Regions from separate parts of the Streptomyces sp. NPDC093065 genome, predicted to be linked through region 1. Evidence: riboswitches for the same ligand, from Rfam matches in the RefSeq annotation. Region 1 holds a riboswitch; the other holds the start of a gene.

The links. A riboswitch is a leader RNA that binds a small molecule or an ion and turns the genes downstream of it on or off. The one in region 1 is predicted to bind cobalamin.
Region 2: linked by a shared signal. The riboswitch ahead of ACIQFU_RS07015 (iron chelate uptake ABC transporter family permease subunit) and the one ahead of ACIQFU_RS18065 (CbtB-domain containing protein) in region 1 are both predicted to bind cobalamin.

Annotation. Positions count from the first base shown of each region.
Region 1 is NZ_JBIVPJ010000009.1:149,091-155,331, reverse strand. Features, by position in the region: gene ACIQFU_RS18070 (CbtA family protein) at 25-897, opposite strand; gene ACIQFU_RS18065 (CbtB-domain containing protein) at 923-1,144, opposite strand; cobalamin riboswitch at 1,183-1,331, opposite strand; gene ACIQFU_RS18060 (enoyl-CoA hydratase) at 1,422-2,204, opposite strand; gene mmsB (3-hydroxyisobutyrate dehydrogenase) at 2,201-3,097, opposite strand; gene ACIQFU_RS18050 (enoyl-CoA hydratase/isomerase family protein) at 3,094-4,167, opposite strand; gene ACIQFU_RS18045 (acyl-CoA dehydrogenase family protein) at 4,164-5,312, opposite strand; gene ACIQFU_RS18040 (CoA-acylating methylmalonate-semialdehyde dehydrogenase) at 5,321-6,241, opposite strand, start outside.
Region 2 is NZ_JBIVPJ010000003.1:222,625-245,823, reverse strand. Features, by position in the region: gene ACIQFU_RS07055 (sigma-70 family RNA polymerase sigma factor) at 244-828, shown strand; gene ACIQFU_RS07050 (anti-sigma factor domain-containing protein) at 828-1,580, shown strand; gene ACIQFU_RS07045 (DUF1295 domain-containing protein) at 1,625-2,440, opposite strand; gene ACIQFU_RS07040 (class I SAM-dependent methyltransferase) at 2,437-3,759, opposite strand; gene ACIQFU_RS07035 (DUF1365 domain-containing protein) at 3,756-4,499, opposite strand; gene ACIQFU_RS07030 (NAD(P)/FAD-dependent oxidoreductase) at 4,496-5,779, opposite strand; gene ACIQFU_RS07025 (alpha/beta fold hydrolase) at 5,956-6,702, shown strand; gene ACIQFU_RS07020 (flavodoxin family protein) at 6,747-7,202, shown strand; partial or broken gene ACIQFU_RS07015 (iron chelate uptake ABC transporter family permease subunit) at 7,219-7,694, opposite strand; cobalamin riboswitch at 7,729-7,915, opposite strand; gene ACIQFU_RS07010 (fasciclin domain-containing protein) at 7,976-8,635, opposite strand; gene ACIQFU_RS07005 (M56 family metallopeptidase) at 8,950-9,882, opposite strand; gene ACIQFU_RS07000 (BlaI/MecI/CopY family transcriptional regulator) at 9,889-10,317, opposite strand; gene ACIQFU_RS06995 (TerD family protein) at 10,417-10,992, shown strand; gene ACIQFU_RS06990 (lytic polysaccharide monooxygenase) at 11,183-11,872, opposite strand; gene ACIQFU_RS06985 (DUF1996 domain-containing protein) at 12,111-14,135, opposite strand; gene ACIQFU_RS06980 (zinc-binding dehydrogenase) at 14,331-15,344, opposite strand; gene ACIQFU_RS06975 (TetR/AcrR family transcriptional regulator) at 15,459-16,043, shown strand; gene ACIQFU_RS06970 (SDR family NAD(P)-dependent oxidoreductase) at 16,141-16,938, shown strand; gene ACIQFU_RS06965 (class I SAM-dependent methyltransferase) at 17,039-17,692, shown strand; gene ACIQFU_RS06960 (gas vesicle protein) at 17,736-18,053, shown strand; gene ACIQFU_RS06955 (gas vesicle structural protein GvpA) at 18,090-18,608, shown strand; gene ACIQFU_RS06950 (GvpL/GvpF family gas vesicle protein) at 18,605-19,387, shown strand; gene ACIQFU_RS06945 (gas vesicle protein GvpG) at 19,392-19,670, shown strand; gene ACIQFU_RS06940 (hypothetical protein) at 19,667-20,239, shown strand; gene ACIQFU_RS06935 (SRPBCC family protein) at 20,236-21,216, shown strand; gene ACIQFU_RS06930 (gas vesicle protein) at 21,238-21,582, shown strand; gene ACIQFU_RS06925 (GvpL/GvpF family gas vesicle protein) at 21,579-22,424, shown strand; gene ACIQFU_RS06920 (gas vesicle protein) at 22,421-22,669, shown strand; gene ACIQFU_RS06915 (gas vesicle protein K) at 22,666-22,959, shown strand; gene ACIQFU_RS06910 (substrate-binding domain-containing protein) at 23,041-23,199, shown strand, end outside.

The sequences.
Region 1 (6,241 bases):
TGATCCTTCTCGCTGCCGGGTGGATCAGGCCGCGCCCACCGGCTCGGGCTGTCCGGGCACGGGCTTGGCCGCTGCCCGGACGGCCGGGTCGAGCAGTCGCTCGGCCATCGGGCCGAAGGCCAGAGCCACCGTCGTCCACAGCAGGGCCTGGGCGGCGACGGAGTAGAAGCGGAAGGAGAACAGGACGTCCGCCGGGAAGCCCGGGTAGACGATGGTGCCCTTGGAGTTGGTCAGCGGTAGCGGGGTCTCGGTGGCGTGGTGGCCGTAGTGTTGGACGTTGACGGAGAGTTCGCCGAGTTGCGGCAGCAGGGCCATGACGATGCCGATCGCCACGATGTAGGAGCCGGCGCCGAGGAGGGTGGCGTTCCAGTTGCCGAAGCGCGGCTGGAGGCGTTTGCCGAGCCAGACCGCGGCGACAAGGAAGGCGACCGAGCACAGGACCATGGCGAGGTAGAGGTTGCCGCGGTCCTTGATGGTGTCCGTGTGTCCGATCGAGGGCGGGTTGGCCGGGTACTTCAAAAACGGCACGAAGTACATGCCGAGGAAGCCGCCGAGCGCCACCAGCAGGGCCAGGTTGCGGGGACGCAGCTTGCCGACGCGTCCGAGGCAGATGGTGTAGGCGACGGCGAACAGGGCGCCCATCGCGATGCCGAAGAAGACCATGCCGACGCCGATGCCGACGTTGGCCTGGATGGTCCGGCTGAAGATGTCCGGGCCAGCGGCCTCAGGGGTCACTCCGGCGGCCTTGTCGAGAGCCGCCTGGGCGGCGTCGCGTCCGCTCTCGTAGTCGATGGCCTTGGCTATCTGGGGTTCGGCGAAGATCCGGGCGAAGACGAACGCGAGCAGACCGGCGACTGCGCCAGCGATGACGCCGAGCAGGATGAGCTTCTTTTCCATGTTCGGATGTCCCTGCCGGTTCTCGTCAGTGGCAGGGGAAGCCGAGGAAGTGGCGGGCGTCGTGCACGAACTCGTGGACGTGCATGTCCTTGCCGAACACCGAGTAGGCGCCCTGGTCGACGCCGATGAAGTAGTAGACGGCCAGCGCGATCAGCGCTGTTCCGACCAGCCAGAGCACGGCCTTGGTGGCCGGCAGGACGACCGGGGTGGGAAGCGCGGCGGGCGCGGGCGCGGACATGCTGCTCATGGGGTGAGCCTCCTTCGGGGATCGTGCGTCCCTCGGTTCCATGGGGCGTCATGACGGCCAAGTGTCTGACTCCAGCCCCGCGTTCGGCGGGGCTGACACAGTGGCGCGACCGCGCTGGATTCCCACCAGCTTCCTTATGCCGTCACTACACGATGAGCGTACGAACACCCCCGATATGGGATCAATCAAGCGTCGGCCAAGGGAAGGTATGCACGACGGGGATCACGCCGCCGGGCCGGGCCGCGCTTTCCCGGCCTGGCGGCGTGTCCGAGCGGCTTCAGCGGTGCCGAAACTCTGCAGGGCGCTTCTCTGCGAAGGCGCTCATGCCTTCCTTCTGGTCGGCGGTGGCGAACACCGCGTGGAACAGGCGTCGTTCGAAGCGGATGCCTTCGGTGAGGGTGGTCTCGAAGGCCCGGCCGACGGCCTCCTTCGCCATCATCGCGACCGGCAGCGACATGCCCGCCACAGTCTCGGCGACCGCAAGCGCCTCGGCGACCAGTTCGTCGGCGGGCACCACCCGGGAGACGAGCCCGGCCCGCTCCGCCTCCGCCGCGCCCATCGTGCGGCCGGTCAGGCACATCTCCATGGCCTTGGCCTTGCCGACCGCGCGGGTCAGCCGCTGGGAGCCGCCGATGCCGGGGATCACCCCGAGTTTGATCTCGGGCTGGCCGAACACGGCGGTGTCGGCGGCCAGTGCGATGTCACACAGCATCGCGAGCTCGCAGCCCCCGCCCAGCGCGTACCCGGCGACCGCGGCAACCGTCGGCGTGCGCAGTTGCCCGAGCCGGTCCCACGCCGAGAACCAGTCAGCGAGATACATGTCCAGGTAGCCCTGCGGCTGCATCTCCTTGATGTCGGCGCCGGCCGCGAACGCCTTCGCCGAACCGGTGATGACGATGCAGCCGCAGTCCGGGTCCCGGTCGAGGGCCTCGGTGGCGGCGACGACCTCGTTCATCACCTGGAGGTTCAGCGCGTTGAGGGCCTTGGGCCGGTTGAGGATGACGAGGGCGGTGCGGCCCTTGCGCTCGACGAGGATCGTCTCGTACTCGCCGGTGGTCATGCCTGCTCCCCGCTGTGGTCGCGGATGATTCGCACGATGCCGGAGAAGTCCTCCGCGGCACCGACCTGCTCGGCATAGGCGGCGTACAACTCGGCTACTTTCAGACCGAGTTCCGCGTGGACGCCACCAGCGCGGACCGCGTTCGCAGCCAGCCCCAGGTCCTTGGCCATGAGGGACGCGGCGAAGCCGGGCCGGTAGTCGCGGTTGGCGGGGCTGGCCGGGACCGGGCCGGGCACCGGGCAGTTGACGCTCAGCGCCCAGCACTGGCCGGAGGCGGTCGACGCGACGTCGTAGAGGGCCTGGTGGGACAGGCCGAGGCTCTCGCCGAGGACGAACGCCTCGCTCACAGCGATCATCGAGACGCCGAGGATCATGTTGTTGCAGATCTTCGCCGCCTGCCCGGCGCCCGCGCCGCCGCAGTGGACGGCCCGTTTGCCCATCGCGGCCAGGAGGGGTTCGGCCTCGGCGAACTCGGCGTGGCCGCCGCCGGCCATGAAGGTGAGGGTGGCGGCTTCGGCGCCGACGACTCCGCCGGAGACCGGGGCGTCCAGCCCCCGCATCCTCGCCGTCTCGGCGCGTTCGTGGGCGGTGCGGGCGTCGGCGACGTCGATGGTGGAGCAGTCGACGAAGAGGGTGCCGGGGCGGGCCGTGCTGAGGATCGTGTCGTAGAGGTCCAGGACATGGCGGCCCGCGGGCAGCATCGTGATCACGACGTCGGCGCCGGCCACCGCCTCGGCTGCGGATCCGGCGGGTGTGATGCCCGTGCCCGTGGCCTCGCGCAGGGCGGTGGCGTCAAGGTCGAAGCCGTGCACCCGGTGCCCGGCCTTGACGAGGTTGGCGGCCATGGGACCGCCCATGTGTCCCAGTCCGATGAACGCGACGGTCCGGCTCACCAGGCCACCTCCTCGGTGCTGTCGGGGGCGAGGCCGAGTTCGCGTTCGCCCAGCGGGGTGAAGAAGCGGTCGACGCCCGCGTCAGTGACCTCGGCGAGGGTGGGTGGTGACCAGCGCGGATTGCGGTCCTTGTCGATGACCTGGGCGCGGATGCCTTCCACCAGGTCGGGCGTGGTCAGGGCCGCGCAGGAGACGCGGTACTCCTGGTCGAGGACCCTTTCGAGAGATCCGAGGTGCCGGGCGCGCCGCAGGGCGGCCAGGGTGACCTTGAGGGCGGTTGGCGACTTGGCGAGCAGGGTCTCGGCGGCCTCCTTGGCCGCGGGCTCGCCGTGGGCGAGCAGGCGGTCGACGATCTCCTCGACGGTGTCCGCGGCGTAGCAGGAGTCGATCCAGGACCGCTGCCCATCGAGGGCCGCGGGCGGCGCCTGACGCACGTGCCAGGCCAGGACCTCCCGTACGGGGGCGTGCGCGAGGTCCTCGACCAGCTGCGGCAGGTACTCGGACGGGACGAAGTGGTCGGCGAGCCCGCACAGCTGGGCGTCGCCCGCTTGCACCGGGGTTCCGGTCAGGGCCAGGTGGGTGCCGAGCTGGCCGGGTGCGAGGCAGAGCAGGTAGGTGCCGCCCACGTCGGGCACGAAGCCGATACCGGTCTCCGGCATCGCGATGCGTGAGCGCTCGGTGACGATCCGGACGCCGGCATGCGCGGAGACACCGACGCCGCCGCCCATGACGATGCCGTCCATCACCGCGACGTACGGCTTGGGGTAGCGGGCGATCCGGGCGTTGAGGCGGTACTCGTCGCGCCAGAAGGCGGCCGACGCGACACCGTTCGCATCGCGGGCGTCGTCGTGAATGGCGCGGATGTCGCCGCCTGCGCACAGGCCGCGTTCCCCCGCGCCGGTCAGGACGACGGTCTCGACGGCCGGGTCGTGTTCCCAGGCGGTCAGGACCTCGTCGATACGGCGGACCATGGCGTGGGTGAGGGCGTTGAGGGCCCCCGGCCGGTTGAGGGTGAGGTAGCCGGCCCGGCCGGCGGTATGGGTCAGGACGGGTTCGTCGGTGGCGGTCATCCGAACGCCTCCGTCAGGCCGCGGGCCACGATGACGCGCATGATCTCGTTGGTTCCTTCCAGGATCTGGTGGACCCGCAGGTCCCGGACGATTTTCTCGATGCCGTACTCGGCGAGGTAGCCGTAGCCGCCGTGCAGCTGCAGCGCCCTGTCCGCGACCGAGTAGCCGGTGTCGGTGGCGAAGCGCTTGGCCATCGCGCAGAGGCAGGGGGCCTGCGGGTCGCTGCGGTCGAGGGCCTGGGCGGCCTGCTGTACGAGGGCACGGGCGGCAGCCAGTTCCGTGGCCATGTCCGCGAGGCGGAACCGCAGCGCCGGAGCGTCGAGGAGACGCGCTCCGAACGCCTCCCGGTCCGCGAGGTGGGCCAGGCTGCGGTCCAGGGCGCTGCGGGCGCCGCCGAGCGAGCAGGCAGCGATGCCGAGCCGGCCGCCGTTGAGGCCGTTCATCGCGATGCGGAAGCCCTCGCCCTCACCGCCGAGCAGCCGGTCGGCGGGCAGCCGGACGGAGTCCAGGACGACCTGACGGGTGGGCTGCGCGTTCCAGCCCATCTTGCGTTCGTTCGGCCCGAATTCGAGTCCAGCATCGTCCTTGTCGACGACGAACGCGGAGATCCCATCGGGCCCGTCGGCGCCGGTACGGGCCATGACGACGTACAGCTGGGAGGCTCCTGCTCCGGAGATGAACTGCTTGACGCCGTTGAGGATCCAGCCGTCGCCGTCACGGACGGCGCGGGTGGTGAGGGCCGCCGCGTCGGAACCGACGCCGGGTTCGGTGAGGCAGTAGCTGGCGAGGTCCTCCATGGCGCACAGGCGGGGCAGCCACCGCTCGCGCTGGGCGGGATCACCATATTGGTCGATCATCCAGGCGACCATGTTGTGGATGGAGAGGTATCCGGCAATGGACGGGCAGCCGGAGGCGAGGGTCTCGAAGACGAGGACGCCGTCGGACCGGGTCAGCCCCGAACCGCCGTGCTCCTCGCGGACATAGACGCCGCCGAGGCCGAGCCCGGCCGCCTTGCGCAGGACGTCGAGGGGGAAGTGCTTGTCGCGGTCCCAGTCCAGGGCGTGCGGGGCGAGGTGGTCCTGGGCGAAGTCGAGGGTGGTCTCGACGAGGGCCTGCTGGTCCTCGGTGAGCAGAGCGGCAGTCATCGCACCCCTCATCCCATCGTCGGGATCGTGAAGCTCGCGCCCTCCCGAAGCCCTGCGGGCCAGCGCGACGTGACCGTCTTCGTGCGGGTGTAGAAGCGGATGGCGTCGGGGCCGTGCTGGTTGAGGTCGCCGAAGCCGGAGCGCTTCCAGCCTCCGAAGGTGTGGTAGGCGACCGGGACCGGGATGGGCACGTTGACGCCGACCATGCCGGTGTTCACGCGGCGGGTGAAGTCGCGGGCGGTGTCGCCGTCGCGGGTGAAGATCGCGACGCCGTTGCCGTAGGTGTGCTCGCTGGGCAGGCGTAGGGCCTCCTCGTAGTCGGCGGCCCGTACGACGCACAGGACCGGGCCGAAGATCTCCTCCTGGTAGATGCGCATGGCCGGGGTGACCCGGTCGAAGAGGGAGGCTCCGGCGAAGAAGCCGTTCTCGTGCCCGGGGAGTGTGAAGTCCCTGCCGTCGACGACGAGTTCCGCGCCCTCCTCGACGCCGAGGTCGACGTAGGAGCGGACGCGGTCGACGGCGTCCTGGCCGACCAGCGGGCCGAAGTCGGCGTCGGGGTCGTCGCTGCGGCTGATCCTCAGGGTGCCGATGCGCTCCTTCAGCCGGGCCACGAGCGCGTCGCCGGTCTCCTCGCCGACCGGGACAGCTACCGAGACCGCCATGCAGCGCTCGCCCGCCGATCCGTAACCGGCGCCGATCAGGGCGTCGACGGCCTGGTCGAGGTCCGCGTCCGGCATCACGATCATGTGGTTCTTGGCGCCGCCGAAGCACTGGGCACGCTTGCCGTGGGCCGCGGCGGTGGCGTAGACGTGCGCGGCGATCGGGGTGGAGCCGACGAAGCCGAGGGCGGCCACGCGCGGGTCTTCGAGGAGGGTATCGACGGCCTCCCGGCCGCCGTTGACGACGTTGAGGACGCCCGGCGGCAGGCC
Region 2 (23,199 bases), on a different contig from region 1:
GCGAGGGAGATCCGGGCGCCGCGAAGGACGGCGTCGAGCACGGTCATCGACCTCACCTCCCGGTTCTTCCCGCTCCCATGGAGCCCGGTACGCACGCGGACGGCGGCCACTCTACCCGTGGGAGGGTGTGCGTCGGGCGGGGTCACCGCGACTTCCCGGGGCCCGGGACCAATCCGCGGTCCGCGCGGCCCCGGATTACGCGGGGGCATCCCCGCCCGTCGCACGTTCTTTGGAGCAACCGTCGTGAAGGAAGCCGTACACATCGGCAGAAATCCATCGTCCCAACCCGATCTGCAGCAGCTGATCCGGGAGGTGGCCCTGGGCGATCAGGACTCCTTCGCCGCCGTGTACGACGCGGTGGCGGGGTCCGTGCTCGGGGCCGCCCGGGCGGTGCTGCGCGACCGGGCGCAGTCGGAGGAGGTCGCGCAGGAGGTGCTGGTGGAGGTGTGGCGCACGGCGCCCCGCTACCGGCCGGAGCGCGGCACGGTGGTCAACTGGATCCTGACTCTGGCCCACCGCCGGGCCGTGGACCGGGTGCGGTCGGTGGAGGCGGCCGCGGCCCGTGACCACAAGGCCGCCCTGCTCGACCGGACGCCGGAGTACGACGAGGTGACCGAGCAGGTCGAGACCCGGCTGGAGCGGGAGCAGGTGCGGCGCTGTCTGCGCACCCTGACCGACATCCAGCGCCAGTCCGTGACCCTCGCCTACTACCGCGGCCTGACCTACCGGCAGGTGGCCGAGGCGCTGGCGCTCCCGCTCGGCACGGTCAAGACGCGGCTGCGCGACGGTCTCATCCGGCTCCGTGACTGCCTGGGGGTGAACGCGTGATGCGCACCGAGGACCTGCACAGCCTGACGGGCGCCTACGCCCTGCACGCCCTGCCCGACGACGAGCGGGACGCTTTCGAACGCCATCTGCCGCACTGCGCCTCCTGTGAGCAGGAGACCCGGGAGTTCGCCGCCGCGACGGCCCGGCTGGGGCTGGCCGCGACCGTCGTGCCCGCCCCGGCGCTCAAGGACCGGGTGCTGCACCGCGTCACCACCGTGCGCCAGGTCCCGCCGGGCGGCGGCACCGTGGACAGGGCACTGCGCGTCGTGCCCCGCGGGCGCGGACTGGCCCGCTGGGCGCTGGCCGCCTGCCTGGCCGCGGCTGCGGGCCTCGGCGGTACGGCGGTGTGGCAGTACGAGCGCGCGCAGGACGCCGGGGAGCGGGCCGCGCAGGCCGAGCGGCGGGCCGAGACCCTCGCCGGGGTGCTGGCCGCACCGGACGCGGAGTCCCGTACGGCGCGGCTGGCCGGCGGGGCGAGCGGGACGCTGGTCGTCTCGGAGCGGCAGGACCGTGCGGTGTTCCTGGCCTCGGGCATGGCCGAGCCGCCGAGCGGCAAGGTGTACCAGCTCTGGTTCGACGACCACGGCACGATGCGCCCGGCGGGTCTGATGGATGCCGGCAGCACCAGTCAGGCGGTGCTGCTGGAGGGTGCCGTCGACGGTGCGGCGGGCGTGGGCGTCACGGTCGAGCCGGCCGGCGGGTCGAAGCAGCCGACCTCCGACCCGGTCGCACTGCTGGGCATGCCGGCCTGACCGGGTGTGAGGGCCGCGGCCCTCACACCCCGCGCACCCGGTCCCTACACGGACCGGCGCGGCGGCAGCGGGAAGAAGCCGCTGGTGCGCGCCGTGTACTCGGCCCACCCCGGCCGGTCCGCCATGTGCCGTTCCAGCAGCCGTTTCCCGCTGCCGCCGATCAGCAGGTACGTCATCACCAGCGGGGAGACGACGGACACCGCGGCGGCGGCGGGGCCCGCGTCGCAGGCGATCAGGTACAGGCCCCACCAGACACAGAAGTCGCCGAAGTAGTTGGGGTGCCGGGTCCAGCTCCACAGTCCGCGGTCCATGACGCGCCCCCGGTTGGCCGGGTCGGCCTTGAACCGGGCCAGCTGCGCGTCCCCCACGGCCTCGAAGGCCAGCCCCACCGCCCATACGGCCGCCCCCGCCCAGGCCAGGACCGACGGCGCCCCCGGCGCGTACGAGGCGGCCTGCACCGGCAGCGACACCAGCCACACCAGGCCGCCCTGGAGCAGGTAGACCATGCGCAGGGCGTAGAGGTTCCGGTTGCCGCGGGCCTTGCCGAGCATGGCGTCGTAGCGCGGGTCCTCCCCGTGGCCCCGGCCGCGCCGGGCGATGTGCACGGCCAGCCGCACGCCCCATACGACGGTCGGGACCCCGACCAGTGCCCGGCGCCCCGCGTCGCCCTCCCCGCCCGCCGCCGCGACCGCGCAGCCGACGACGGCGACGGCGGCGAAGCCGAGGCCCCAGGCCACGTCCACCACCCGGTGCACGCCCTTGCGCACGGCGACGGCGAAGGTGGCCAGCATGACGGCGAACGCGGCCGCCGCGGCCCAGCCGAGACCGGAGGCGAACGCGCCCCACGGGAGGCCGTTCACGGGCGGTCCGGCCGCTCGTACCGCTCCCCCGGCGTGGCGGGGCCCTCCTTGGTGAACAGGTACTGCTGGACGTCGAGATAGGCGGCGCGGAAGCCCGCCTCGGAGTAGGCGAGGTAGAAGGTCCACAGGCGTCGGAAGGTCTCGTCGAAGCCGAGGGCGTCCACCTCGTCGGCGCGCTCGGTGAACCTTTCGCGCCACAGCCGCAGCGTCTCGGCGTAGTGCGCGCCGTAGGCGTCGCGGCGGGCGAGGCGCAGGCCGGTGTGGTCGCGGACCGTCCTCTCCATCGCGTCGGTGGAGGGGATCAGGCCGCCGGGGAAGACGTACTTCTGGATCCAGGTGTGGGTGTGGCGGGCGGCGAGCATGCGGTCGTGCGGCATGGTGATGGCCTGGAGGGCGGCCCGGCCGCCGGGGGCGAGGCGCTCGTCGAGGGTGCGGAAGTAGACCGGCCAGAACTCGGCGCCGACGGCCTCGATCATCTCGACGCTGACGATCGCGTCGTAGGTGCCCTTCTCCTCGCGGTAGTCGCGCAGTTCGACCCGGATCCGGTCGGCGAGGCCCGCCTCGCGGGCGCGTTCGAGGGCACGGTCGCGCTGTTCGCGGGAGAGGGTGAGGGAGGTGACGTCGGCGCCGCGGGCGGCGGCGCGCAGGGCGAGTTCGCCCCAGCCGGTGCCGATCTCCAACAGCCGGGTGCCGTCGCCGGTCCCGGCGAGGTCGAGCAGTCGGTCGATCTTGCGCTGCTGGGCGGCGGCGAGGGACTCGCGGCGGGCCGGGAAGCCGAGGAATACGGCCGAGGAGTAGCTGAGGGTGTCGTCCAGGAAGAGGGCGAACAGGTCGTTGGACAGGTCGTAGTGGCTGCTGATGTTGTCCCGCGCGCCCTCGGGCGTGTTGCGCCGGGCGGCGGGCTGCCGCTGGTGCCACAGGCCGCGCAGCCGCTGGAGCGGGGCGGGGACCAGGCCGGCCGCGTCGGCGGCGAGCACGGTGAGGGCGCCGACCAGGTCGGGGGCGTCCCACTCGCCGGCCATGTAGGACTCGCCGAAGCCGATGAGGCCCTGGGCGCCGATCCGCCCGTGGAAGGCGTCGGGGTCGTGGACCTCGACCAGCGGACCGCCGAGCCCGACGGTGTCGCCGCCGGCGAAGCGGACCCGCAGCGGCAGCCGGTGCAGTGCGCGGCGTACGACGGCGGCGGCGGTGGCGCGGCGGGCCCACGAGGTCCGGGGCGGGGCGGCGACGTCGGGCCGGCGGGGCGGGTCGACCGGTGTGCCGCTGCCCGACGGGACGGGTGTGGCAGCGGCGGGGTTCGGGTGGTGGGTTGCGGTCATGTCGCTTTCTCCGTGGTGCGGTGACTCGGGCGCGGCTGGACGGGCAGGCCGCGCAGGTGGAGGCGGATGCCGTGCCCGCGGATGCCGGCCGACACCGCGAGGGTCGACCAGGGGTGCCGCAGCGCGAGCCGCAGGAGGTTGGCGGGGGTCGCCTCCCGCCGGGTGCCCCGTACGGTCGCGGTGAACGGCCGGGCGCCGGGGCGGTCCAGGCGCACGGTCAGGTCGAGGCGGTCGGCGGGCAGCGGGAGCCGCATGCGGTAGGCGCCGTCGACGGGGAGGAACGGCGAGACGTAGAAGTCCTTGGCCACGTGTGCGACGCCCGCCTCGTCGGGGTGCAGCAGGTAGGTGTGGCGTTCGCCGTAGGTGTTGTGCACCTCGGCGACCACGCAGCGCGGGGTGCCGTCGGGGCCGTGACACCAGTACAGGGTCAGCGGGTTGAAGACGTGTCCGAGGACGCGGGCGTGCGTGAGCATCAGCACCCGGCCGCCCTCCAGGTCGACGCCGCGGGTGGCGAGGAAGCGCTCCAGGCCCGCGCGCAGTGAGGGGGCGTCGCCGGTGAGGTGGTCGCGGGCACGGAAGCCGGCCAACGGGCGCAGCGGGCGCGGAAGTCCGGGCAGGTGGTCGAGGTCGACGAGCCACATGTAGGTGCGGTGGCGCAGCGTGTACCGGACCGGGTCGAGGCGTACGTGCCCGATCTCGCACGGGTAGAGACCGGGACGTGCTGTCGGGGCCGGGGTCACCAGGTCACTCCGAGGGACGCGGCGGCCTGGACCCCCGAGCGGCAGCCGTCCTCGTGGAAGCCCCAGCCGTGGTAGGCACCGGCGTAGGCCGTGACCGGGGTGCGCAGTTCGGGCAGGCGCCGCTGGGCGGCGACCGACTCGGGGGTGTAGACGGGGTGTTCGTAGGTCATCCGGGCCAGTACCCGGCCGGGGTCGACGCGGTCCCCGCCGCCGAGCGTGACGACGTAGGTGTCGGCGGCGTCGAGGCGCTGCAGCCGGTTCATGTCGTAGCTGACCCGGACCCGGTCGGCGCCGGCGTCACAGGCCGGCATGAGGTAGTTCCAGGAGGACCGGGCTCCGCGCGAGCGCGGCAGCAGCGCGGTGTCGGTGTGGAGGAGGGTGGCGTTGCGGGAGTACCGGAAGGCGCCGAGTACCTCCTTCTCGTCGGGCGTCGGGTCGGCCAGCAACTCCAGTGCCCGGTCCGGGTGGACGGCGACGACGAGGTGGTCGTAGGTGTCGGTGGTGCCGTCGGCCGCGGTGACGTCCACGCCGTCCGCGTGCCGGGTCACCGAGCGGACCGGGGCGCCGGTGCGCACGTCGGGCAGCCGCTCGGCGATGCGGTCGACGTAGGAGCGGGAGCCGCCGGTGACCGTGCGCCACACCGGGGAGCCGCCAACGGCGAGCATGCCGTGGTGGTGCAGGAAGCGGAACAGGTAGGCGGCCGGGTAGCGCAGGGCGGTGGCGGCGTCGCAGGACCAGACGGCGGAGACCACGGGCGTCATGAAGTGGGCGCGGAAGTACGGCGAGAAGCCCTCGCGGTCCAGGAACTCGCCGAGCGTCGGGGCCCGGTCGGCCGCACCGCCGTCGAGCAGCCTGCGGGCGGCGCGGTGGAACCGGGGCACCTGCGCGAGCAGGCGCAGGTAGGGGACGTGCAGGGCGTTGCGCGGGCGGGCGAGCAGTCCGGCGGGGCCGCGGGCGCCGGCGTACTCGAGACCGCAGCCCTCGCACCGCACCGACATGCTCATCTCCGACTCCTGCGTGGCCACCCCGAGTTCGTCGAAGAGGCGCAGCAGGTTCGGGTAGGTGCGGCGGTTGTGCACGATGAACCCCGAGTCGACCCGGTGGACGCGGCCGTCGGGGGCCGTCAGGTCGTGGGTGTGGGCGTGCCCGCCGAGGCGGTCGTCGGCTTCGTAGAGGGTGACGCGATGCGCGCGGCCCAGTACGTACGCGGCGGTCAGGCCCGCCACTCCGCTGCCGACGACGGCGGTGCGACGTGCGGCCTCCCCTGCTGCTCGCGGCATTTCGCTGCTCCTCCACCCCACTGTGATCAACGCTTGCGTGGGTAATCCGGAGCCGGGGGGCGTGCGGATTGGAGCGGGTTGCGGACCGCCACCAGTCCGGGGGCGGCCCGGCAACGGATCACCTGGGACGGGCGGGGCCCGGGGAGAACAAGGCAGCGGAAGGGAAGAGGACGGGCATGAGCATGGGCATGGGCGTCGAGCACGATCCGTCGACGGAGGGCGCGCTGCGGGTGCGGCGACGGCCGCACCGGACGCGGGCCGCCGTGCTGGTACTGCACGGCGGCCGGGCCCGGAGCCGCAGCGCGGCACGGCCCTGGCAGCTCGCGGCGCTGCGGATGCACCCGTTCCTGCGGTCGCTGGCGGCGGTCTCCGGCCACGACGACGTGCTCCTCGCCCGGGTTCGTTACCGCAGCCGCGGCTGGAACGGGGGCGCCGCGGAGCCGCTGCGGGACACCCGACGCGCCCTTGAGGAGCTGCACGGCCTCGTCGGTGACGTGCCGGTGGTCCTGCTCGGCCACTCCATGGGCGGCCGGGCGGCCCTGCGCGCGGCGGACGCCGACGGGGTACGCGGCGTGGTGGCCCTGGCGCCCTGGTGCCCGCCGGGCGAGCCCGTCGCCCAGCTGCGCGGCCGGGACGTGCTCCTTCTGCACGGCGACCGCGACCGCGTCACGGACCCCGCCGAGTCCGTCGCGTACGTCTCCCGGGCCCGCGCGGCCGGGGCCCGGGCGGGCATGCTGCTCATGGCGGACGGCGACCACGCCATGCTCCGCCACCACGCCCGCTGGCACCGCACCGCGACCGCTGCCGTCGCCCACCTGATCGCGCCGAAAGCGGCACCTTCCGAGCAGTTCGACCGGGCCTTCGCGGCCGGGCCGCCGGTGCGAGCAGGGCGTCGGCCAAGGCGGACCTCCCGGCTGCCGTAGTGTCCCGTTTGCGGTCGGAGGGTGCCGGGCGGCAGGCTGCCGGTGTGGCCACTTTGCTGATCGTGCATCACACGCCGTCGCCCAACTGCCAGGCGATGCTGGAGTCCGTCGTGTCCGGGGCGAGCGCGCCCGAGATCGAGGGGGTGAGGGTGGTCCGGCGGGCGGCCCTGGCGGCCACGGCCGTCGACGTGCTGGAGGCCGACGGGTTCCTGCTCGGCACTCCGGCCAACCTGGGCTACATGTCGGGTGCGCTCAAGCACTTCTTCGACCAGGTCTACTATCCCTGCCTGGACGAGACGCGTGGCCGTCCCTTCGGTTACTACGTCCACGGGGGCAGCGACACCACCGGCGCGGTGCGCGGCATCGAGTCGGTCGCGACCGGCCTCGGCTGGCAGCGTGCGGCGCCCGCGGTGACCGTGGCCGGTGAGCCCGGCAAGGCCGACCTGCGGGCCTGCTGGGAACTGGGGGCCACCCTCGCCGCCGGCCTGATGGAGGACTGATCCCCGGGCCTTTTCGGCCCGGCGACCGCCGGCTGAGCAGCAGCACCAGCGCGAAGGAGCAGACCGCCCCGGCGAAGGCCCCGCCCGGGACGGACAGCGCACCGCCGCCCACACCGGGCACGACGACCAGGACGGCGCCGGTCGAGGCGCCCGAAGAGACGCCCAGCACGAAGGGGTCGGCGAGCGGGTTGCGCAGCAGGGCTGGAGCACGGCCCCGCACACGGCGAGTCCGGCGCCGCACACCGCGGCGAGGAGGGTGCGCGGCAGCCGCAGGTCCCAGACGACCCCGTCACGCAGCGGGGAGACGTCCCCGGCGGCGGTGCCGGCGCCGAGATGGGCGGCGATCACGGACCACACGTCGGCGACGCCGATGTCCGCCGGACCGATGGTGACGGCGACGGCCACGGAGGCGCACAGGGCGACGACCCCGGCCGCCGCCCACGCCAGGGGCGTGCGGCGGGCAAGGAGGATCCACTGGCGTCGAGGGCTCATGCGCGAAGCCCGTCCGTACGATGCGGCCCGCGCCGCACGCGGCACGGGTGCCAGCAGGTCTTCGGACTCGGGTTCGACCGGGCGGAACGCCTTCCCGGACGGCCTGCGCCGCCCAGTGGCCCGTGCTCCGCCCGTCCCCCTCACCGCTGCGCGTCAGTTCCGGATTCGCACCGGATTCCCTGACCCACCAGGTGAGTTCGACTGGCCTGCGCCGGCTACCACAGGGCCGCCGAGCCCCCGGGGAGCGGGCCACTGCCCGACCCGCTCCCCGGGCCCGAGCGTCAGCTCTTGGGCATGAGGACGGTGTCGATGATGTACACGTTGGCGTTGGCGGTCTTCACGTTGCCGCAGACGACCTGGGCGGAGTCGTCGACCTTGTAGGACTCGCCCGATCCCGAGGTGGTCAGCTTGGACTTCTGCAGCGTGTCGAAGGAACCGTTCTCCAGGTCCTTGGGGGCGAGCTTCTGACCCACCACGTGGTAGGTCAGGATGTCGGTCAGCATCGCCTTGTCATTGAGGACCTTGTCCAGGTCGGCCTTCGGGATCTTGGCGAAGGCGTCGTTGGTCGGCGCGAACACCGTGATGTTCTCGGCGTTGTTGAGCGTGTCGACCAGGCCGGCCTTCTTCACCGCGGACACCAGCGTGGACAGGGCCGGGTTGTTCGAGGCGGCCGTGGCGACCGGGTCCTTTGCCATGCCGTCGAACGAACCGGCGCCCTCCTTCGGCACCGTGGAGCAGGCCGGGCCGAAGGGCTCGTCGGAGTCCGCCATGCCGCCGGAGGTGTCGGCCGACTGGTCGTCGCCCGCCGCGGGGGCCGAGGTGGAGGCCTGCGCGGAGTCCGAGGAGCCGCTGTCGCCGTCGTCGGAACAGGCGGCCAGGGACAGGGGCAGGACGGCGGCCGCGACAACGGCGACGGCGGAGCGGCGAATGCGGGCGTTCATGGAAAATCTCCCTGAAAACGGGCAGCTCGAAGGCTGCGTCGGTGCGGAGTCGTGGTGCGGAGCTGAAGTGGTGTGCGGCGGGCCGCCGAGCAGGCGGTGCCGTTACGTGGCGGCCGGCCGACCCGGATCCGGGGTCAGCCGCCGGTTCGCGGTCGGCACGGTCTCGGTTCTTCCCTCACACGGGGAATCCGGAGCAGGCCCCGGTCCGGATTGGTTCCTCACCCGATCGAGTGAGGAAGTTTCAGGAGAGCACCTGTGACCTGGGGATTTCCCGAAGACGCCACAGGGAGTGAGAGACGGGGAGTGAGAGACCCTCAGAACGGCGTCGAGGCCCGCAGGATGAGGAACATGGTGACGGCGGCGTTCGCGGACGACATCGCCGAGACGGCGGTCCCGGCGGCCGCGGCCCACGCCGCCAGCCCCACGGACGTGAACACCGGGGGCCAGGTGCGCACGGCCGGGGCGGGACCCAGCAGGGCGGCCACCCGGCGGGGCACCGGGCCGGGCGCCGCAAGACCGGCGAGGGTGGCGACGGGGGTGCCGCGGGAGACGAGGGCCGCCTTGCCGATCGCGGTCGCCACCGCGCGGCGGTCGCCGACCGTCCGTGCGGCCGCCTCGTCCGCCCACCGCTCCGCCGTGTAGGACACGGCCGTGCGCAGGGGGCGCAGGAACGGGTTGGCCAGCGCGGCGAGCCGGACGGCGAGCAGGAAGCGGTGGTGCCGGGCGGCGAGATGGGCCCGCTCATGGGCGAACAGGGCGCGCCTCTCCCCCGCTTCGAGGCAGTCGAGCAGCGCCGTGCTCACCACCACACGCTCCCGTCGTCCGCCGGGCAGCGCGTAGGCGTAGGGCACGTCGTCCGGCAGTACGGCGACCCCGGTGCCCGGCAGCCCGGCCAGTGCGCGGTGGGCGCGGCGGCGCACCCTGCCGTGCCGCCACAGGGCCCGCACCGAGGCCGCAACGACCGCGCAGAGCGCGGGGATCGCGGCCTTGCCGACGACCTCGTCGTAGGGCACCGCCGCCCGCACCTCGGGGTCCGACCAGGCGTCGGGCAGCGGGTTTCCCGGGAGTTGGGCGGTGCCGACCACCATCACCAGGGCCAGGCACAGGGTGCTGCACAGGGCCATCACGGCGGCGACGACGGTGAGCAGCCTGGTCGCGGTGCGCGGGTGCAGGTGCTGCTCGGCCAGCCTGGCGATCGGCCACGCCGTCAGCGGCAGGACCAGTGGCAGGAAGACGAAGACCCCCATGCGGTGTCAGCCGTCCTCCGCGGCACGCGCGTGCCCCAGCAGTTCGCGCAGCAGCCGTTCGTCGTCCGGGTCGAGGCCCGTGACGAAGCTGGCCAGCACCGCTTCCCGGTCGCTCTCGGCGTCCAGGACCTTGCGCATCTTCCGGGCGGCCAGTCCGGCCTGGTCCGAGGCGGGCGTCCAGGCGAAGGACCGGCCGGCGCGCTCTCGGCTGACGGCGCCCTTCTCGAGCAGGCGGCTCAGAATCGTGATCACCGTGGTGTAGGCGAGGTCGCCGCCGAGGCGCTCCTGCACCCAGCCGGCCGTCGCCGGCCGGTCCGCCTCGCGCAGCGCGGACAGCACCAGTGCCTCCAGCTCACCCTGGCCCCGTCGCCGCGGACGCCGGTCATCCGTCACCGCCCGCCTCCTTCCGCCGCCGATCGTCTTCCGAGGCGACATCGTATAGAAGGCCTTCTTCTACAGTGTTGTAGATTGAACCCAGGAACACGGAACGCGACGATCACGACGAACTCGACGAACTCGACGAAGGAGAACGCAGTGGGAGTTTCCCTGGCCAAGGGCGGCAACGTCTCGCTCAGCAAGGAGGCGCCCGGCCTGACCGCCGTGCTGGTCGGTCTGGGCTGGGACGTGCGCACCACGACCGGCACCGACTACGACCTCGACGCCTCCGCGCTGCTCCTCGACGCGTCGGGCAAGGTGCTCTCGGACGGGCACTTCGTCTTCTACAACAACCTCACCAGCCCGGACGGCTCGGTCGAGCACACCGGTGACAACCTCACCGGTGAGGGCGAGGGCGACGACGAGGCGGTCAAGGTGAACCTCGCCGCGGTCCCGGCCGAGGTGGACCGGATCGTCTTCCCGGTCTCCATCCACGACGCGGAGAACCGCGGCCAGAGCTTCGGCCAGGTCCGCAACGCCTTCATCCGGGTCGTCAACCAGGCGAACAGCCAGGAGATCGCCCGCTACGACCTGTCCGAGGACGCCTCGACCGAGACCGCGATGGTCTTCGGCGAGCTGTACCGGCACGGGGCCGAGTGGAAGTTCCGCGCGGTCGGGCAGGGCTACGCCTCGGGGCTGGCGGGCATCGCCGCGGACTTCGGCGTCAACGTCTGACACGGCCCCGAAGGGTCAGTGGTCCGTGGCGCAGCACCACCCAGGTCGCAGTAGTCCATGAGGGGACGTATACCGCACCCGGGGATGGTCGCGGAGCGCTTCGGCCCACGGTCGCACCGGCCGTGTCCCGACCGGTGTCCCCGCCGGACGCGGTGCGCCCGGCGGGGGTGGGGGACGGGGACGGGGCGGGTCAGCCGAAGTCGACGTCGCTGCACAGGAAGTACGTCTGGTCCATGTGGGACGCCTGCCAGATCGTGTAGACGACGTGCCGGCCGCTCAGCCCCGAGGTACTCACCGGGATCTCGTAGTTCTGGCTGGGCCCGTAGCTGCCCGTACGCGCGACCTGCTGGAGGTCTCCCCAGGTCAGGGCCTGCGTGGCGGGGTCGAAGCCCTGCTTGGTGACGTAGACCAGGAAGTAGTCGGCGCCGTGGCTGGCCTGGTCGTAGAGCTTGACGGTGAAGTCGTCGGTGACGTCCGTGGTCTGCCAGGGCCCCACGGCGTCGAGGGAGTTGTAGCGGCCGCTCTCGGTCCGGCCGCCGCTGCAGAGCTGCCCGTCGGGAACGACGGCTTCGAAGTTCCCGGCCGAGCCGTTGCGGTAGAGGCCGTTCCAGTTCCACATGGCGTTGGGGTCGTCCTGCCACGCCTGCCAGCACATCGGGTCCTCGTCGGCCATGGCCGGGTTCTGGAAGTCGTCGCCCCAGCGCTCCCAGCAGCCGTAGTTGCGGGAGGCGGGGTCGACGACCGAACCGTGGGCGACGGCGGTGCCGCTCCAGGGGATCAGGGTGAGCAGGGCCGCGGTCAGGGTGCTGAGGGCGAGGGTCGTCACCCGTCGGGCTCTTCCGGCAGGCATGACCTTATTGACGCGATCATGACAAGTCATGGGTCCTTCTTTCACGTGGGGGGACGGTGCGGGACCTGGCGAGCACTAGTGGGAGCGCTCCCAAGACGTTTCGCAGACCAGGCTGCGCCCGGGTAAAGAGATTGACAACACCCCGAATGAGCCAGTTCCCGCGGCGCGGTGGCGTGTTCGACACCTTCGACGCGTTCGATGCGTCTCGGCCCGGCGGGTGGGCGGGGGAATGCCCCGCCCACCCGTCGTCATGCCGCTGCCGCAGCCGTCACAGCACGCGTCGCCTGGAGCGGACCAGCAGGACACACCCGCCGGCGAAGAGCACGCCGCCGACCGCAGCGGGCCACAGCCCGAGACCGGAGCCCGTCTCGGCGAGCCCGCCCTGCGCCTGCGGCTCGGGGGCCGACCCGGCACCGCCGCCGTTGCCACCGTTGCCGGTGTTCTGGGTCTTTCCGGGTGCGGCCACGGCGCTGCTCACGTCGCCCGGGGTGTCCGCCGGTGTCGTCGCGGCCCTGGGCTCGGCACTCGCGGAGGCACCGGCGTCCTGGGTCCGGGTGGCCGGGGGTGCGGTCTCGGCACCGCCAGGTCGGCCGTCGTTCTGGCCGTCGTTCTGGCCGTCGTTCTGGCCGTCGTTCTGGCCGTCGTTCTGGCCGTCGTTCTGGCCGTCGTTCTGGCCGTCGTTCTGGCCGGGGGCCTTCCCGTCCCCCTTCCCGTCGTCCTTTCCGTCGTCCGCTCCGCCCGCCTGGTCGTCCTGGCCGGTGTCCGCGGGTGCGGAGGCCGTGGCGGTCTGCTCGGCCGGGGGCTCGGCGGTCTGGCCGTCGCCGTCGCCCGGCTGCTCCTCACCCTCGCCCGGCTGGGACCCGGGGGGCGTGTCCGCACCGCACTCGCGGCCGGAGTTGATGCACTCGACCATCTCGCGCATCAGGTCCTCGTCGAAGACGTTGATGAAGTCGCTGTGGTCGGTGACCGGCTTGTGCAGCTGCTCGGGGAAGGAGTCCACGGCGAAGAGCGGGACGGTCCTGCCCCCGTCCGCCAGGCTCGGCGCTGCCACGTCGTACACGACCCGCTGCACCAGTCGCGGAACGGGCCGGAACCCCTCCGGGCAGCTGCCGTCGGCGGCGGCGAAGGCCATGTGGGTGCGGTGGTTGGCGCTGTCGATGTTGCGGCCGTCCCAGCAGCTCTGGAAGGTGAAGGTGCGCACCACGTCGCTGCCCGAGGGGCAGAGCGGGTACTTGTCCTTCAGCTGCCGGTCCTCGAAGCCGGTGCAGCTCCAAGAGGCGTTCGCGTTGGTGTCGCCGTTGACGAACGCCTTGGCGTCGCCGGTGATGATGCGCAGCAGCCGCGGCATGTCCGTGACCTTGCCGCGCTCGTTGCCCTCGAACGTCAGGGTGACCTCCGCCGGCGTCACGATCTCGCCCGCGTTGCCCTCGATGCCGCCGCCCGGCGACTCGGCGTCCTGCTCGGCGGTGCCGTTCTGGAGGCGGAGCACCGGCCAGTAGTACGAGGACTTGTCGCCCTGGTCGGCGCAGCTGGTGCCGGCGGCGGCCAGGTCGTCGTCGCTGGCGAAGGCGCTGTTGCCCTGGTTGCCGACGTAGTCGTGGAAGTGGTGGGCTCCGTTGCCGACGCCGGGGGCGGCGATCAGGTTGTCCGAGTTGAACAGGCCCTCGGCGTTGACACCGCAGCTGGTGGCGAAGGAGCCGGTCGAGGCGTTCTTCTTGCGGCCCGCCCGCTCGACGGCGGGCTGGACGGACTTGATGTCGGCGTAGTCCGCGGCCACGGGGCCGTTGCCGGCCTGTCCGCCGTTGCCGGGCTGCTGCTCGTCACCGGACGCTTCGCCCTTGCCGTCCTCCTGGCCCTGGCCCTGCTCCTGCCCCTGGCCCTGCTCGTCCGGGCTGCCGCTGCCCGCGTCCGTCGACGCGATCTCTGTACGGCGCAGGGTGCACTGGGCCAGGGTGTCCAGGCCCTCGGGGCGGTCACCGGCCCGGCCGACGGCGGCGGCGATGCGTTCGATGGTCGCCGCGCGCTCCTTCTTCAGCGGGTCCAGGATCGCGGCCTCGTCGACGGTGCCGTCGTCCGCGGTGCGGGCGGCTTCCTGGAGCCCGCCGTACGCGGCGGCGATCTGCTCGTCGAGCTGGGCGAGTTGCTTGTCGACCTCCGGCCTGGCCTGCTCCGGGACGGCCGTGAGCCGCTCGGTCAGGTCGGGGCAGTCGACGGTGGCGGCGACACCGGAACTGCCCAGGGGAACCGCGGCGTTGCCGGACTCGGTCGCGGAGGCGAAGACGTTGACGGCCACCAGGCCGCTGCCCCCCAGTATCAGCGCGACCGCTCCGAAGGTCGCGCGCCGCGCCCCGGTCGGGCGTCTGCGCCTGTTGTGTCCCAAGGCGTGCTCCTGTGTCGTGACGGACTGGACATGAAATGCCCCCGGCTCCATACGGAACCGGGGGCCGGAGCGTTCAACCGCCGCTGGAATTCTCAGGTTTCCCTCACCTCACGGGCGCAGCACCAGCCGGATCGGGTCGCCCTGCTTCTTCTCGAGCCGGGCGACCGCCTCGGCGGCCTCGGCGAGTGGCAGCACCCCGCTGACGGAACCGGAGAAGTCGAGGCGGCCGCCCTGGATCAGCCGCAGGAGCTGGGGCAGGGCCACCGGCATGTCGGAGCCGTAGTGGCCGAGGACGCGCTGCTGGAGGTAGCTGAAACGGGTCCCGTCCGTGACGGTGAGCGGCTTGTCGGTCAGACCCACCAGGACCAGCCGCCCCTTGGGCGCGAGGACGGAGACCGCCTGCTCCCGCACGGCCGGCACACCCGCGAAGTCGAAGGCGGCGGCGAGCCCGAGACTCCCGGTCGCCGCCCGGACCGTCCGGCGCAGCTCGGGGTCGGCGGAGTCCAGGGCCAGGTCGGCACCGGCGGCCAGGGCGCGTTCGCGGGCGACGGGGTTGGGGTCGACGGCCACGACGGGGCAGGCGCCGATCGCCCGGAGCAGCTGCACGGCGTGGACGCCGAGGCCGCCGACGCCCCATACGCCGACCGCCTCGGCGGGCCGGACCTGGCCGGTCTCGGTGATCGCGCCCCACGGGGTGGACACCGCGTCCGGGATGATCGCGCCCTGTTCGAAGGGGATGGCGTCGGGCAGCGGCGTCATCGCGTCGGCGGCGGAGAGGGCGTACTCGGCCCAGCCGCCGTCGTAGTCGACGCCGCGGGTGTACACGGCCCCGTCCCGCGCCTCGCCGGCGTGCAGCACGACCCGCTGTCCCGGCGACCACGCGGTGACGCCCGCACCGGTCTCGGCGACGGTGCCGGAGACCTCGTGGCCGAGGGTGACCGTGTCTCCCTGGAGGAGCAGCGGGGTGAGGGTGCCGTCGACGAGGTGCACGTCGGACAGGCACACCCCGGCCGCCTCGACCTTGACCAGCACCTCCCCGGGGCCCGGCTGCGGACGGGGCACCTCTTCGAGCCGCAGGGTGCGGCTCGGGACGTGCAGGCGGGCGGCGAGCATCTGCGCCATGGCGGGACCTCCTCGGTGCGGCGGCGGCCTCGGGACGGTCCACAGCGGACCATCGCAGGTCGACTTGCGTTAACCGTACACCCAACGCAGGGCCACTTGCTTTACGCTGGTCCGATGAGCTCACCGGAACCCGCCGCCCCACCCTTGCGCCGCCGCGGGGAGCGGATGCGGCAGGCCGTGCTGGCGGCCACGGTGGAGCTGCTGTCGAGCCAGGGCCTGGCGGGCGCGACGGTCGGCGCCGTGGCCCGGGCGGCCGGGGTGCACGAGACCTCCGTGTACCGGCGCTGGGGCACCCGCGAGAACCTGATCCTGGACGCGCTGACCACAGAACTGGACGCCGCGCTGCCGGTCCCGGACACCGGGCGGGTCCGGGACGACCTGCTGGCGTTCTTCTCCGCCCTGGCGCGGCTCCTCGCCACCCCGCAGGGCCGGGCACTGCTGCGGCTGAGCGTCGAGCACGACGACACCCTGGAGGACCGGCGCGGCCCTTACTGGAGCGAGCGTCTGGACCGCGCCGTGGTGATGGTCCGGCGCGGCGCCGAGCGGGGCGAGCTGGCCGCGGACACCGATCCCGGGCTGCTGATCGAGGCGGTCAGCGGTCCGCTGTTCACGCGGGTGCTGCTCGGCGGGGCACCGCCGGCCGACGTACTCGTACGGGGGCTGGTGGACCTGGCGCTGGACGGGGCCCGTCCGCGGTGAGCGGTGCGGCCGGGTGCCGGTCCGTGAGGGTGCGAAGGCCCGGATCGGGGCACCCGGCGGACGTCAGGGGCGCGGGTGCGCCGAGGACGGAGGAGCCATGGACGGCAGCAGGCCGCTCGCCCTGGTCACTGGGGCCTCCAGCGGTATCGGGTACGAACTCGCGGCGCTGTTCGCGGAGCACGGCCACGACCTCGTGGTCAACGCCGAGGACGAACGGCTGGAGCACGCCGCCCGGCGGCTGCGGGAGACCGGCGTGGAGGTACGGGCCGTACGCGCGGACCTCAGGAACCCCGAGGGCGTGGACCAGCTGGTCGCCGCCCTGAGCGGGCTCGCGGTGGACGTGGCGGCACTCAACGCCGGGGTGGGGCAGGGCGGCGCCTTCGTCGACACCGACCTCGTTGACGACCAGTCCGTCATCGACCTCAACGTGACGTCGACCGTGCGGCTCGCCAAGCCCCTCGTGCGCGACATGGTGGCACGTGGGGTCGGGCGGCTCATGTTCACGTCCTCGGTCGCGGCGACGATGCCGGGCTCCTTCCAGTCCGTCTACAACGCGTCGAAGTCGTTCGTCCAGTCCTTCGCCCAGGCTCTCCAGGAGGAGGTCGGAGACACCGGCGTCACGGTCACCTCCTTCATGCCGGGGCCGACGGAGACCGACTTCTTCCGCCGGGCGGGCATGGAGGACACCAAGGTCGGCACCATGCCGAAGGACGACCCGGCGCAGGTCGCCCGGCAGGCGTTCGACGCCGTCATGAAGGGCCGCGGGAAGCTGGTCACCGGCTCGGCGAAGACCAAGGCGCAGGGAGTGGCGGACAAGGTGCTGCCGGACCGCGTCAAGGCCGCCGTGCACCGCCGGATGGCCGAGCCGGGGACCGCGGAGGACGACGACAGCTAGTCCCGGCGTGGGACCCCTCGTCCGAAGGGCCCCTTGCCGGGGGCTCGTTCCCGGTGGAACGATGCCCGGGGCACCGGCTCGCCGCACCGAAGGGACCGCCGTGACCGACGACCAGGACCGCCCGCGGGCCGCCGCCGCGTTCGACGCGCTGGGCGCCGAGTACGAGAAGGCGTTCGCCGGGTCGAGGGAGCACCGCCACTCGCTGGAGTGGCTGCTGGCGCGGCTCGCGCCGGGCAGCCGGGTGCTGGACGTGGGCAGCGGGACCGGCCGGCCCACCGCCGAGACCCTCGCGGACGCAGGGCACGAGGTGCTGGGCATCGACGTCTCCCCCGTCATGGTGGAGCTGGCCGCGAGGCAGGTGCCCGCCGCCACCTTCCGGTGCGCGGACGTCCGTGACGTACCGCTGGAGGACGGCTCGTTCGACGCCGTCTGCGTGTACTTCTCGCTGCTCCAGCTGGACCGGCGGGAGCAGACGGATCTCGTACGGCGTCTTGTGCGGCTGCTGAGGCCGGAGGGTTACCTGGTGCTGGCCACCGTGCCGCTCGACGTGGAGGGCGTCGACGCCGCCTTCATGGGCCAGCCGGTGCGTGTGACCAGCTTCCCCGCGCAGGAACTGGTCGCCCTGGCCGAGGACGCGGGCCTGGAGGTGCTGGCCGAGGAGGCGTCGATGTTCACCCCGGCCCACCCGGACGCCCGGCCGGAGCCGCACCTCTTCCTGCACTGCCGGCGCACGGGCCAGCCCCGGATGGGGTAACTGCGCACGCGCGGACCGGGGTCCCGCGGTCAGAGTGGGCAGCATGACAGAACCTGGCGAGCGACGGCGCCGCTCCACTTCCACGGCCACCCGCGAACGTGGCGTGCGGGACGCGCGCGACGCCGCCCGGCACGCCGCCGACGCCCTGTCCGAGCTGATCCGGCACCACCTCGAAGGGGTCTCCGCGGTGTGCCGGGGCGAGGACGGCGGCTGGATCGTCGACGTGGACGTGCTGGAGGTGGCACGCATCCCCGACACCACCAGTCTGCTCGCCACCTACGAGGTCGAGCTGGACCCGGCGGGCGACCTGATCCAGTACCGCAGGATCGCGCGCTACCGGCGCGGTGCCCAGGACCAGTGAGCGGGCCGCGAGGCCCGCGCCCGGAAGGACCACCGCATGATCACCTACGACGACGAGGTCGTCTGCGCGCCCCGCGCCGGAACCCTCTACGACGTCCTCGAACTCATCCTCGACCGCGGCATGGTCATCGACGTCTTCGTGCGCGTCTCCCTGGTCGGCATCGAGATCCTCAAGGTGGACGCGCGCATCGTGGTCGCGAGCGTCGACACCTATCTGCGCTTCGCCGAGGCCTGCAACCGGCTGGACCTGGAGCACGACGTGCGCTCCAAGACCGTGCCCGAGATGTTCGGCAGCCCGGTGGCCAGGACCGTGGGCAAGGCGGGCGCCAAGCGGACGGCGCGCTCCCTCACCGACAAGGTGCGCGACGTCCTCACGCCCGAGCACGCGTCCGGGCACGAGGAGGAAGCGGAGGAGACGGAGACCCGGCCCCGTGAACGCGCGGAGCGCACCAGGAGCACGCAGCGGCCGCGCGGCCGCTCCGCCGCACGTCCCCGCGACGAGGACGACCGCCCCCGCTCCCGCCCCCGCCGGCGCACCGAGGAGGAGGACCGATGACCGCGCCCGCCACCACAGCCCCCGAAGCCGCCCGTGAGCCGGCCGCCGCGCCGAAGGCCCTCTACGTCTACGGCATCGCGCCCGCCGGGATCCGCACCCCGCGGTCCCACGGCGTCGACGGCGCCACCGTGCGGCTGCTGACCGAGTCCGGGCTGTGCGCCGCGGTGTCGGCCGCGCCCCCGCGGCTGCGTCCCCGGCGCCGTGATCTGCTGGCCCACCAGGCCGTCCTGGACGAACTGGCGGCGCAGGGACCGGTGCTGCCCATGCGGTTCGCCGTCCTCAGCCCGCGGACCGACACCCTGCTCGCCCAACTGCGCTCGGACGCGGACCACTTGACGCGGCAGCTCGAAGACGTACGAGGGTGCGTGGAACTCAACGTCAAGGGGACGGTGGTGCCCGGCCACTTCGCCGACCTGGTGCGCCGAGACGACAAGCTGCGGAATCTGGCCCTGCGGACCCGCCGGCGGCCGGACTACGAGGCCAACGTCCGGCTGGGCGAGGCGATCGCCCTCGGCGTGCGCCGCGAGGCACGGCGTGCTGCCCGCGAGGTCGTCGACCGACTGGCACCGCTCGCGGTGCGTACTGTGCAGGGCACGACCGACGACGAACAGGTCCTCAGCGCGTCGTTCCTGCTGCGTGAGGGGGACGAACCGCGGTTCAGGCAAGCGGTGGCGGAGCGGTCCCGGGCCTGCGGCGACCGGCTGGCCCTCAGCGTGACCGGGCCCCTGCCCTGCTACAGCTTCGTCGACCCGCGCCCCGCGACACCGGCCGGCCGGTGACCGCATGGGCATCGTGAGCGGTCTCCTCCTGCTGCCCCTCGCACCGGTGCGCGGCACGGCGTGGATCGCGGACCACCTGCTTCAGGAAGCCCGGCGCCAGGCCCACGACCCGCGTGCCGTACAGGCGCGGCTGGCCGCGCTCAACCGGGCCCTGGACGAGGGCGCCATCGACGAGGCGGCCTTCGAACGGGAGGAGGAGCGTCTGCTCACCCTCCTGGAACGCCCGGCCCGGCCCACCGGCCGTACCACCACCACGAATCCAGCGCGGAGACGACACGTATGAACGACAGCAGGACGGCCATGGCGGCTGCCGTGGCGGGCGGATATCTTCTGGGGCGCACCAAGAAGGCCAAGCTCGCCTTCGCGGTCGGCTCCTATCTCGTGGGCCGGCGCGTCGGCCTCTCCCCCGGCCAGGTCCTCGGCCAGGGACTGGGCAGCCTGCAACGGGCCCCGCAGTTCCAGGAGCTGAGCGACCAGGTCCGGGGCGAGCTGCTGACCGCCGGACGCGCGGCCGTCAGCGCCGCCGCGAACCGCCGCCTCACCGGCCTCGCGGACACCCTCCGCGACCGTACCGACGCGCTCGCCGGCGGGGGCCGACGGGACGACGGCCGTGACGACGGCGACGACACCCGGGACGAGGACGCCTACTTCGACGAGGAGGAGCGCGAGGAGGACCGTCGGCCCGCGCCGCCCCGCAGGACGGCCAAGAAGGCTCCGCCGCGCAAGGCCGCGCCGCCCGCGAAGAAGGCGGCCAAGAAGACCGCCGCCAAGTCGACCGCCGCCGGGAAGGCGGCCGGACCGGCGAAGCGGACGGCGGGCCGTGGTGCCGGGCGCGGGGGTGGGCGCGCATGACCCCCGACCGGCAGGACGACGGCGGAACGTCTCCCCTCGGCGACCTCAAGGACGCGCTGGGCGGCTACCTCTCCGCGGCGGGCCACGGTCTCGTCGGCAAGGCGGGGGAACGGGTCGGGTCCCTGACCGACCGCCTGACCGAGTCGGTCGGCGGCGGCTCCAAGAGCGGCGGCGGCTCCGACGGCGGGGGCGGTCGCTCCAACGGCGGCGGTCGTTCCAACGGCGGCGGTGGCAACGGCAAGAGCGGCGGTGGCGGCAGCTCCAAGGGCGGCGGTGGCAGCTCCAAGGGCGGCGGTGGCAGCGTCAAGGCCACGCACATCATGGAGACCGTCGACATCGGCGTCCCCCTGCGCACCGTCTACGACCAGTGGACGCAGCTCCAGGACTTCAGCGGCTTCACCAAGGGTGTCCAGAGCGTCAGCCCCCACGACGAGGTGACCTCGGACTGGACCGCCAAGATCGCCTTCTCGACGCGCAGTTGGAAGGCGACCGTCCAGGAGCAGATCCCCGACCAGCGGATCACCTGGACCTCCGAGGGCGCCAAGGGCAGTACCAACGGGGTGGTCAGCTTCCACGAACTGGCGCCCCGGCTGACCCGCGTCGTCGTGGTCGTCGAGTACTACCCGGCGGGCTTCTTCGAGAAGACCGGCAACCTCTGGCGCGCCCAGGGACGCCGGCTGCGGCTGGATCTGAAGCACTTCGCGCGGCACGTGACGCTGGCGGACGAGGAGGAGATCGAGGGCTGGCGCGGCGAGATCCGCGAGGGCGAGGTCGTCAAGAGCCACGAGGAAGCGCTGGAGGAGGAGAACAGCGAAGAACCCGACGAGTCCCGGTACGAAGACGACGAGGACGACGAAGACGACGACGGTGAAGACGAAGAAGAGGACGCAGAGGACGAGTACGAGGACGACGAGGAGGAGCCGTATGCGGACGAGGAAGACGACGAGGACGACGGACGTGCCCGCCCGCGTCGCTGACGCCGCCGCGGGGAGTACGCGGTGACCGACCTCGACCACCGGTACCCGGGCCTGGAGGCGGAGCCCTACGGGCCCCCGTCCGGCAGCCTCGCCGACCTCCTCGAACGCGTCCTCGACAAGGGCATCGTCATCGCCGGCGACATCAAGATCGACCTGCTCGACATCGAACTGCTGACGATCCGCCTGAGGTTGTTCATCGCCTCGGTGGACACCGCGAAGAAGGCGGGCATCGACTGGTGGGAGACCGATCCCGCGCTGTCCTCCCGGGCCGCGCGGGACGCGCTCGCCGAGGAGAACGCACGGCTGCGGGAGCGCCTCGACGCCCTGGAAGGGGCCGCCGAACAGACGACGGGAGCCGTGCGATGAGCACGACCGCCGCCGGATCGGCCGACCCCGGCATCGTCTGCGCCTTCGCCGTCACCCGCACCCCGCCGGACCCGGCGGCGCTGGCAGCGGCGAGGGGCCACGAGGAGGGCGGTCCGCTGCGCGTCCTGAGCGCGGGCGGCCTGTGCCTGGTCGTCCAGGACGTCCCCGCGGCCCTGTTCGACGAGGAGGCGCTGACGGAGCGTCTCAACCGGCCCGCCGACCTGGAACGCTGCGCGCGCGCCCATCACCGGGGTGTCGAGGCCGCGGCCGGGCGGGGCCCCGTCGTGCCGCTGCCGATGGCGACCCTGTACCGCGGCGACCTGACCGCGGCGCGGGCGGTGACCGCCCGGCAACCGGTGCTGGACACACTGCTCGACCGCCTCCGGGACCGTACGGAGTGGGCGGTGAAGGTGCACGCCGCCGATGCCCCGTCCGGGGCCGCCCCGGACACCGGTGCGCCCACCGGCTCCGGCGGTGCCGGCGGACGCGCCTACCTGAGCCGGGTGAGCGCACGGCGGCGTGACCGGCGCAGCGCCCACGACAAGGCACTGGCCGAGGCGGAGGCCGTCGACGCGGAACTGCGGCGGTACGCGGTCGCCGCGACACGGCACCGCCCGCAGAGCGAGCGGCTGACGGGCCGCCGCGCCCCGCAGTTGCTCAACATCGCCTACCTGGTGGAGGACGCGCGGCGCCCCGCCTTCGCCGAGGCGCTTGCGCGGCTCACCGCCGACGGCCGGCATCCGGCCGTACGGGTGGACGCCTCGGGCCCGTGGATCCCGTACTCCTTCGCGCGCTGGGACGAGGACCCGCAGGCCGGCCCGGTTCAGGAGGTCCCCGCATGACCGTCCCGGACGCCCGTACGCCGGGCCCGGCCCCCGTGCCCTGGGGCGGTCCGGAGCCGTACGCACCGGTCGGGGTGCCTCTGGTCGACCTGCTGGACCGGGTGCTGGCGACCGGGGTCGTGGTCAGCGGCGATCTGGTGCTGGCCGTCGCGGACGTGCCGCTGGTGCGGATCTCCCTGCACGCCCTGCTGTCGTCGGTGAACGAGCGGGTGCCCGCTCCCTGGCCGGACAGCGGGCCGCTGTGACCGCGGCCGGGGCCCACGCCCTCGACCTGGATCCGGAGCGGGTCACCAACGACCTGGCCGCGCTGGTCCTGACCGTGGTGGAGCTGCTGCGCCAGCTCATGGAGCGCCAGGCCGTGCGCCGCTTCGACGAGGGGACGCTGAGCGACGAGCAGGAGGACCGGCTCGGCACGGCGCTCATGCTGCTCGACGAGCGCATGGACGACCTGTGCGCCCAGCACGGCCTGAGCCGCTCCGACCTGAACCTCGACCTGGGCCCGTTGGGCCGCCTCCTCTCCGACCCGGAACCGTAGGGACACACCGGCACCCGGCGCGAGCGATCGTTATGATGACGCGGAATCGCTCAAACGAACATTCTCGGGTGGGGAGACCTGATGCGGGAGCCGGTCGATCTCAGGCGCCAGCGGATACTCGCGGCGGTCCAGGCGCGCGGTACCGCGCGGGTGCGTGACCTCGCCGACGAGTTGCAGGTCTCGGTGGTCACCGTGCGCCGCGACGTGGAGGAGCTGACGCGCGAGGGCAGGCTGAGCCGC